Regions from separate parts of the Arthrobacter sp. 10T425 genome, predicted to be linked through region 2. Evidence: predicted binding sites of a transcription regulator. Region 2 holds the regulator's gene; the other holds the start of a gene.
The links. Region 2 encodes LexA, which represses DNA repair genes until DNA is damaged. Its sites were predicted from a motif close to TCGAACANNTGTTCGA; they were not measured.
Positions count from the first base shown of each region.

Region 1: the regulator LexA is predicted to act here: its motif matches at 2,401-2,416, upstream of ruvA (Holliday junction branch migration protein RuvA).

Region 1 is NZ_JBFTGZ010000001.1:244,284-248,490, forward strand. Features, by position in the region: gene AC1DDH_RS01190 (MurT ligase domain-containing protein) at 1-171, opposite strand, end outside; gene pdxT (pyridoxal 5'-phosphate synthase glutaminase subunit PdxT) at 275-976, shown strand; gene AC1DDH_RS01200 (YebC/PmpR family DNA-binding transcriptional regulator) at 980-1,735, shown strand; gene ruvC (crossover junction endodeoxyribonuclease RuvC) at 1,785-2,363, shown strand; gene ruvA (Holliday junction branch migration protein RuvA) at 2,489-3,133, shown strand; gene ruvB (Holliday junction branch migration DNA helicase RuvB) at 3,126-4,207, shown strand, end outside.
Region 2 is NZ_JBFTGZ010000019.1:52,585-56,791, forward strand. Features, by position in the region: gene AC1DDH_RS18485 (histidinol-phosphate transaminase) at 1-761, opposite strand, end outside; gene AC1DDH_RS18490 (LysM peptidoglycan-binding domain-containing protein) at 830-1,234, opposite strand; gene lexA (transcriptional repressor LexA) at 1,767-2,516, shown strand; gene AC1DDH_RS18500 (ATP-dependent DNA helicase) at 2,629-4,207, opposite strand, start outside.

The sequences.
Region 1 (4,207 bases), on a different contig from region 2:
CCCGTTCGTGCCACTGACGACGGCGACCCCCAGCGGCAGCGTGGACAGCGTCCGCCGCATGAAATCGGGGTCGATTTTTTCGACCACAAGCCCGGGGAGGGCCGAGCCTCCGCCCCTGAGCCGGGAGACCCGGCGGACGAACTTGCCGAGCGGAACGCTGAAGTAAAGCATGCTCTGTAATATATCCCAGCAGCGGCATGGAACCCGGACGCCCGGTGCCGCTGCATGCGTCTTCCATGCGTGCCGTGCAGGCGCAGAGCATTATGCTGTGGGGATGACCACCCCCTCTTTTTCCCCTGAATCCCGCGTGGGAACGGGGCTCCGGATCGGCGTCCTGGCGCTGCAGGGCGATTTCCGGGAGCATCTGCATGCCGTGGAAGCCGCCGGCGCCGCCGGCGTCGGGATCCGGCGTCCCGCCGAACTCGACGGCCTGGACGGGCTCATCGTCCCCGGCGGCGAATCGACCACGATCGACAAGCTCTCCCGGATCTTCGGGCTCCGGGATCCGCTGCGCGAACGCATCCAGGCCGGCCTGCCCGTTTACGGCTCGTGCGCCGGGATGATCCTGCTGGCGGACGAGATCGCGGACCCGGCGAAGGACCTGGCCGGAAACCCGCAGCAGACGTTCGGCGGACTCGACATCACCGTGCGCCGCAACGCCTTCGGCCGGCAGCGCGAGTCCTTCGAGACGGACCTGGACTTCATGGGGTTAGGGTTCAGCGCCGCGGGCGGGGCAGTGGCCCCGGTCCACGCCGTCTTTATCCGCGGGCCCTGGGTGGAGCGCGTCGGCGACGGCGTCGAAGTCCTTGCCCAGGTGGAACCGTCCAAAGCCGGCCACCCCGAATCCCTGGACGGGACGGCTAGAATTGTTGCAGTGCGTTCCGGCAAGCTGCTGGCCACCTCCTTCCACCCGGAAGTGACGGGGGAGAAGCGCGTGCATGAACTGTTTATTCGAATGATCAGAGGAGAAGCGTAAAGCATGTCAGGCCACTCCAAATGGGCGACGACCAAGCATAAGAAGGCCATCCTTGACAGCCGCCGGGCCAAGTCGTTCGCCAAGCTGATCAAGAACATCGAAGTCGCCGCGCGCATGGGCGGCCCCGACCTCTCCGGCAACCCCAGCTTGGAACTGGCCGTCACCAAGGCGAAAAAGACGTCGGTGCCCGCTGACAATATCGACCGCGCCATCAAGCGCGGCGCCGGGCTCACCGGCGAGGTCGTCGATTACACCGAAATCATGTACGAGTGCCGCGGCCCGCAGGGTTCCGCGCTGCTGATCGAGTGCCTCACGGACAACAAGAACCGTGCCGCCTCCGAGGTCCGGCTCGCCATCTCCCGCAACGGCGGCACGATCGCCGATCCCGGCTCCGTCAGCTACCTCTTCTCCCGCAAGGGCGTCGTCTCGCTGCCGAAGAACGGCCTGGCCGAGGACGACGTCCTGATGGCCGTGCTGGATGCCGGGGCCGAGGAAGTCAAGGACAACGGCGACAGCTTCGAGATCCACTCCGAGCCGACCGACCTCCAGGCCATCCGCGATGCCCTCACGGAAGCCGGCATTGAGTACGACACCGACGAGGCCGAGTTTGTGCCGTCCATGCAGGTGCCGCTGGACCTTGATGCCGCCAAGAAGTTCATGAAGCTGGTGGACGCCCTGGAAGAGCTCGACGACGTCCAGAACGTGTACAGCAACGCCGACCTCAGCGACGAAGTGCAGGCCGCACTGGAAGCCGAGTGACCCGCTCACCCAAACGTGACTTTTGGGGCCCGGTCTTGACGGCCCAACCGTGACGCTGCGCGTGTTGGGGGTCGACCCGGGCCTCACCCGTTGCGGGATCGGCGTTGTCGACGTCGAGCGGAACCGGCGGGCCACTTTGGTGGCCTTCGGCGTTGTGGGCACCTCACCCGAGGAGAGCCTGGACCAGCGGCTGCTGGTCATCGCCACGTCCATCGACGAGTGGCTGGACCGCTACGAACCCCAGGTCCTCGCCGTGGAGCGGGTCTTTTCCCAGCTCAACGTCAGCACGGTCATGGGGGTGGCGCAGGCCTCCGGTGTGGTCATTGCGGCCGCCGCGCGCCGTGGCATCCCGGTGGCTCTGCACACCCCGTCCGAGGTCAAGGCAGCCGTGACGGGAAGCGGGACCTCGAACAAGGATGCGGTCACCAAGCTGGTGACCAAGATCCTCCGGCTGGACGCGCCTCCGCGCCCTGCCGACGCCGCCGACGCCCTTGCGTTGGCCATCACCCACGCTTGGCGGGCCGGCAGCGGGGCCGCCGTAGCCACGACTGGGCCGGGCAGCCAGTCCCTCACTCCGGCGCAGCGGGCGTGGGCGGACGCGGAGGCAAAAGCGCGCCGTGCGCGCTGAATGTCCGGCTGTGACGCCGCGGGGCTTGGTAGGGTATTCGTAGATATGTTCGGATAGCCGGCGTGCCCGGCTGTACGTTCTTTCATCACCCAGTTGTAGACGCCAGTTAGACCAGGAGCCCGGCCTTGATCAGTTTTCTTCGTGGAACCGTTGCGCATGTTGGCCTGTCCTCCGCCGTGATCGACCTCAACGGCGCCGGCATGAGCGTCAACGCCACACCGCAGACCCTCAGCGGCCTCCGGGTGGGTGAGGAGGTAAAGCTATTCACGTCCCTGATCGTGCGGGAAGACTCGCTGACCCTGTTCGGCTTCGCCAGCGATGACGAACGCGAGGTGTTTGATGTGCTCCTCAGCGTCAGCGGAGTCGGTCCCCGCCTCGCACTGGCGGTGCTGGCCGTCCACGAGCCCGAAGCCATCCGGGTGGCCGCCCACTCCGGCGACGGCAAGGCCTTCACGAAGGTCCCCGGCATCGGACCGAAGGTGGCCGGCCGGATCGTGCTCGAACTAGCCGGCAAGCTTGTGCCGCACGGCACCGCCGGCGCGCCTGTCGCGGCCGTGTCCGCCGAATCCGTCTGGAAGCCGCAGGTGGTGGCCGCGATGACCAGCCTGGGCTGGTCCGAAAAGGATGCCACGGCCAGCATCGACAAGTCCCTTGCCGATTCCCCGGACCTCGCGGCGAACGGCAATGTGGCGGAGATTCTCCGCGCGACGCTGCGCTGGCTGGGCCAGGACGGCGCCCGCGCCGGGAACCGGGTAGGCGCGCGTGGCTGAGCCGTCGATCGTCGCCGGGGGAGAGGAACCGGAGGAGCGGGTCATCGAAGCCGCCCTGCGGCCCAAGAACCTGCACGACTTCGTGGGCCAGCACCGGGTCCGCAAGCAGCTCTCCCTCGTGTTGGAGGCCTCGCGCATGCGTGGGCGCAGCGCGGACCACGTGCTGCTCTCGGGCCCTCCCGGCCTGGGCAAGACCACACTGTCCATGATCATCGCCGCCGAAATGAACGTTCCGCTGCGGATCAGCAGCGGCCCGGCCATCCAACACGCGGGCGACCTTGCGGCCATCCTGTCCTCACTCTCTGAGGGCGAGGTCCTGTTCCTGGATGAAATCCACCGCATGTCCCGGCCGGCCGAGGAAATGCTGTACATGGCGATGGAAGATTTCCGCGTCGATATCGTCGTCGGCAAGGGCGCCGGCGCCACGGCCATTCCGCTGGAGCTGCCGCCCTTCACGCTCGTCGGCGCCACCACGCGGGCCGGCCTCCTTCCCGGCCCGCTGCGGGACCGGTTCGGTTTCACCGGCCACCTCGAGTTTTACTCCGTCGAGGAGCTGGAACTGGTCCTGCGCCGCTCCGCCGGCCTGCTGGACCTGAAGGTCAACTCCGCCGGATTCAGCGAGATTGCCGGCCGGTCCCGGGGCACGCCGCGCATCGCCAACCGGCTCCTGCGCCGGGTCCGGGACTGGGCGCTCGTGCACGGCATCGAGCAAATCGACGCGCGGGCGGCCTCCGCGGCCCTGGACATGTATGAGGTGGACAAGCGGGGCCTGGACCGGCTGGACCGTGCCGTTCTCGAGGCCCTCATCACCAAGTTCGGCGGCGGCCCGGTAGGCCTGTCCACGCTCGCGATCGCCGTCGGCGAGGAAACGGAGACCGTGGAAACGGTCGCCGAGCCCTATCTGGTGCGCGAAGGACTCCTGGGCCGGACGCCGCGCGGCCGGATAGCCCTGGCGCCGGCATGGACGCACCTGGGCTTCGCCATTCCGGCCGGCGCCTTCGGCCAGGACCCGCTGGAACTGTTCCAGGCCGACGAGCCGGGCGAGAGCCCGATCGGCGGGTCCGCTGGGGATCT
Region 2 (4,207 bases):
AGGCGCAGGGCATCCGCGACCTCCGGGGCCGCGGCCATGTAGCCGAGCCGCGCACCCGCGAGGGCGAAGGCCTTGCTCATGGTGCGCGAGACGATGAGCCGCTCCCGGCCAGGCAGCAGGGTGAGGGCACTGGGCGTGCCGTCGTGGGCGAACTCGTGATAGGCCTCGTCGACGATCACGATGGTCTGGCTGGCCTCGCCGGCGTCATAGACTGCCTCGACCACATCAAGGCCCAGCCCCGTGCCGGTCGGGTTGTTCGGGGAACAGAGGAAGACAATGTTGGGCTGAAGCTCGCGGACTTGCTGTGCCGCTGATTCCGCACTGAGCCCATAGTCGGACGCGCGGGCCCCGACGACGTACTCCGTATCCGTGCCGGAGGCCAGCAGCGGGTACATCGAATACGTGGGAGGGAACCCGAGGGCCGTCCGGCCAGGGCCTCCGAAGGCCTGGAGGATTTGCTGAAGGACTTCGTTGGAACCATTCGCGGCCCAGATGTTCTCCGCGTCCAGCCCATGGCCAAGGTATTCGGCGAGGGCTTCGCGCAATTCGGTGAATTCGCGGTCCGGATAGCGGTTCAGCCCGGCAGCGGCGGCGCTCACGGCTTCGGTAATCGCGGCGCGGACATCGGCCGGGACCCCATGGGTGTTCTCGTTGACGTTGAGCAGGATGGGGACGTCCAGCTGCGGCGCGCCATACGGACGCAGGCCACGCAGATTGGTTCGGAGGGGCAGTCGGTTGAGGCGCTCAAGCTGGTCAGTCACGTGACCAGTTTAAGTGGTAGCGGGACGGGCGCTGAAACTGTGACGCCCGCGACGGCACCCGGGGGTGGCTACTTGGACGGAACAAACAGTTGCTGGCCCGGCATCACACGCGCGGCGTCCAGATTGTTCAACTGCACGATATCGGCCACAACATCGCGGGGATCGCGCTCCGGGGCCACCGACCCGGCAATGGCCCAGAGGGACTCCCCCGGTTGGACTGTGACGGATACGGTCGGCGTCACCGAGAGCTGGTCTGCGGAATCTGCCGCTTTCGCGGGAGCGTTGAGGAATCCGCTGAAGGACAGGATGAACGCCGCCAGCAGAATCAGGGGGACGCCGAAAAAGACGAAGCGTCCGCGCCGGGTGAGCCGAAGCGGCGGCTGCTTGGTCCGGCCGCCGGAAACCGCGGCGGCGGCTCCTTGCTGCGCCCGCGACGGCGCGGAGCCGCGGCGCCTGGCGTTGAGCGGGTACACGTTGCCGTGACTGGAACCGCTTTGGGCGAGGCCGCCGTGTCCGATGCTGCCGTGTCCGATGCTGCGGCGATCCGCTGCGCCACCCGGACCAACACCACGGTGGCGGGTCGTGACGCCCTGAATGTTAGTGCCGTCAAACGCGCTTGAAACTGACATGAACTGAGCCCTCCTGGACCATAAGTTGCCGCCCGGCGTACTCACGTACTCGCCGCCAACCGGCCGAACCTTCGAACATAGAAACGAACATTGCCTGCGAACCCAGATCGTCGGAATCGAACACATATTCGAATCTTGCTAGTTCTGTTTTAGCACTTACTAACGAACGATGTCGAGACTCGCTAGAACAAATGTTTGAAAAAGGTCTGCGGCTGGCCTATTTTTGAGGGACAGGACAACCACTTTCGAACTCCCACTTTCGAACTACCAGTGGGAATTCATTCGTAGTTGATCAGCAGGGTCTGACATTTCAGGCCGGAAGTTCCCGGTGACAGCAGCCACGGCAGCCGGGCGGAACGGAAAGGCGTTGGCGAACATGGCAGCACAAGCCACCGGCGGCAGGGCCACCCCACGGAGCCCGCAGCCCGCCCGGGCCCCCAAGAGCCTCACCGTCCGGCAAAAGAAAATCCTGGAGACCATCCAGCGGTCCGTCACGGACAAGGGCTACCCGCCGTCCATGCGCGAAATCGGAGACACCGTCGGTCTCGCCAGCCTGTCGAGCGTGACCCACCAGCTCTCCCAACTGGAAAAGCTTGGCTACCTGCGGCGTGATCCGAAGCGGCCCCGGGCCATGGAAGTGCTCATGCCGCTGACCCTGGACGAGGGGGCCACGCCGATATCTGGTATCGAGAAGTCCAGCCCCTTGCGGGCCGTCGGCGGCCTGTCGGTAACCGAGCTCGCCAGCGCCACTGACACGGCAATGGTGCCGTTCGTCGGACGCATCGCCGCCGGCGGGCCGATCCTCGCGGACCAGGTGGTGGAGGACGTCATGCCGCTGCCCCGCCAACTCGTGGGCCATGGCGAACTCTTCATGCTCAAGGTGGCCGGCGACTCGATGATCGACGCCGCCATCTGCGACGGCGACTGGGTGGTTGTCCGCCGCCAGGGTGATGCCGTGAACGGCGATATCGTTGCCGCCCTGCTGGACGACGAAGCCACGGTCAAGACCTTCCGCCAGCGGGACGGCCACACGTGGCTGTTGCCGCAAAACACCCAGTACGAGCCCATCCTGGGCGACCACGCCGTCATCATGGGCAAGGTCGTATCGGTACTGCGCTCCCTCTAAACTGCGCTCTCTCTAAACTGCGCTCCCCTTAGCCATCCGGGGCATGCTGCCAGTTCGGAGCGGCCACCCCGCGGCGGATTTCCGGCGCAGGGTGGCGGCCCCGGTTTGGGACTTAGGCTTTCGCGGAGTCTTTCGCCAGGCGCTTCAGGGCTGCCATGGCTATCGATGAATCGGTGGTGGGCCAGAACGGCGGCAGCGCGGCGCGCAGGAAGCCGCCGTAACGCTCCGTGGAGAGCCGCGAATCCAGCACTGCCACCACGCCCTTATCCGAGGTCGAGCGGATCAGCCGTCCGGCGCCCTGCGCGAGGCGGATGGCGGCGTGCGTGGCCGAGACGGCCATGAAGCCATTGCCGCCGGCCTGGGCCACGGCCCGCGAACGTGCCGTCATCAGCGGGTCGTCCGGCCGCGGGAAGGGTATCCGGTCGATGACCACCAGCCGGCAGGACACGCCAGGGACGTCGACGCCCTGCCAGAGGGACATGGTGCCGAACAAACACGTGTCAGGTTCGTCGGCAAACTGCCGCACGAGCGCCGTCATGGTCGACTCCCCCTGGCACAGGATGCTGAGGCCCAGCCGGGGCCGCATGGCCTCGGCTGCTTCCTCTGCGGCGCGCCGCGAGGAGAACAGGCACAGGGCGCCTCCGCCGGAGGCGCGGATCAGCTTCTCGAGTTCGTCCAGGGCCTCGGGGGACGTTCCGCGGCTGGGTTTGGGCAGGTGCCTGGCTACGTAGAGGATGCCCTGCTTCGGGTAGTCGAACGGGGAGCCGACGTCGACGCCGGTCCAGCTCGGGGCGCCGTTGCCAACCAGGCCCAGGCCGCCGGCGGCGGGTTCGAAGGCAGCGCCGATGGCCAGTGTGGCCGAGGTGAGGATGACGGTGTGGTCCGCGAACAGGCCCTCGCGCAACCGCCCTGCGACGCTCAGCGGGGCAACGTTGATCAACGCCGGCGCGCTCTCGTCCGGCTGGGAGTAGCCCTGCGCCGGGTCGAAGCTGCTGTTGCGGGAGAACCACACGACTTCGCGGTTTTCGCGCGCGGCCAGGAGGCGTTCACAGAGCTCCAGGATGACCATGAGGCGCGAGCGGGCCAGCTGCCGTCCGCCGTCCGCCGACACGGAGCTGTCGCCCTTGGAATCGGACAGGGCGGCGCGGCACGCGTCGCGCAGCTGGTCGATGCAGTCCAGCTGATCGCTGTTCAGGCCGTTGGGCATCAGCCCGCTGGGGACGCCGTCGATGGCGAGCTCCAGGTGGGCGGCGGCATTGTTCAGCGCATCCACGGTGATGCCCGTGTGCTTCCGGGCCCCGGACGCGGCGGCGTGCACCATCGCCACGGAGAGCTGGCCCGAGACCGCGCCCGTGACGCGGTCCTGAAGTTCGTGTGCTTCATCCACCACGACGACGTCGTACTCGGGCAGCACCGCCAGGCCTTCGAAGGCACTGACGGCGAGCATGGCGTGGTTGGTGACCACGACGTCGGCATCGGCGGCGTTCTGCCGTGCCAGCTCGCTGAAGCATTCGGCCGCGAGCGGGCATTTTTGCGCGCCGAGGCACTCCATGGAGGTGACCGAGACCTGGCGCCAGGCCCGGTCCGTGACGCCCGGCATGAGCTCGTCGCGGTCCCCCGTGGCGGTCTCCTCGGCCCATTCGCGCAGCCGGACAACTTCCTTGCCCAGCTGGGAGGACGGCCCGCCAAGT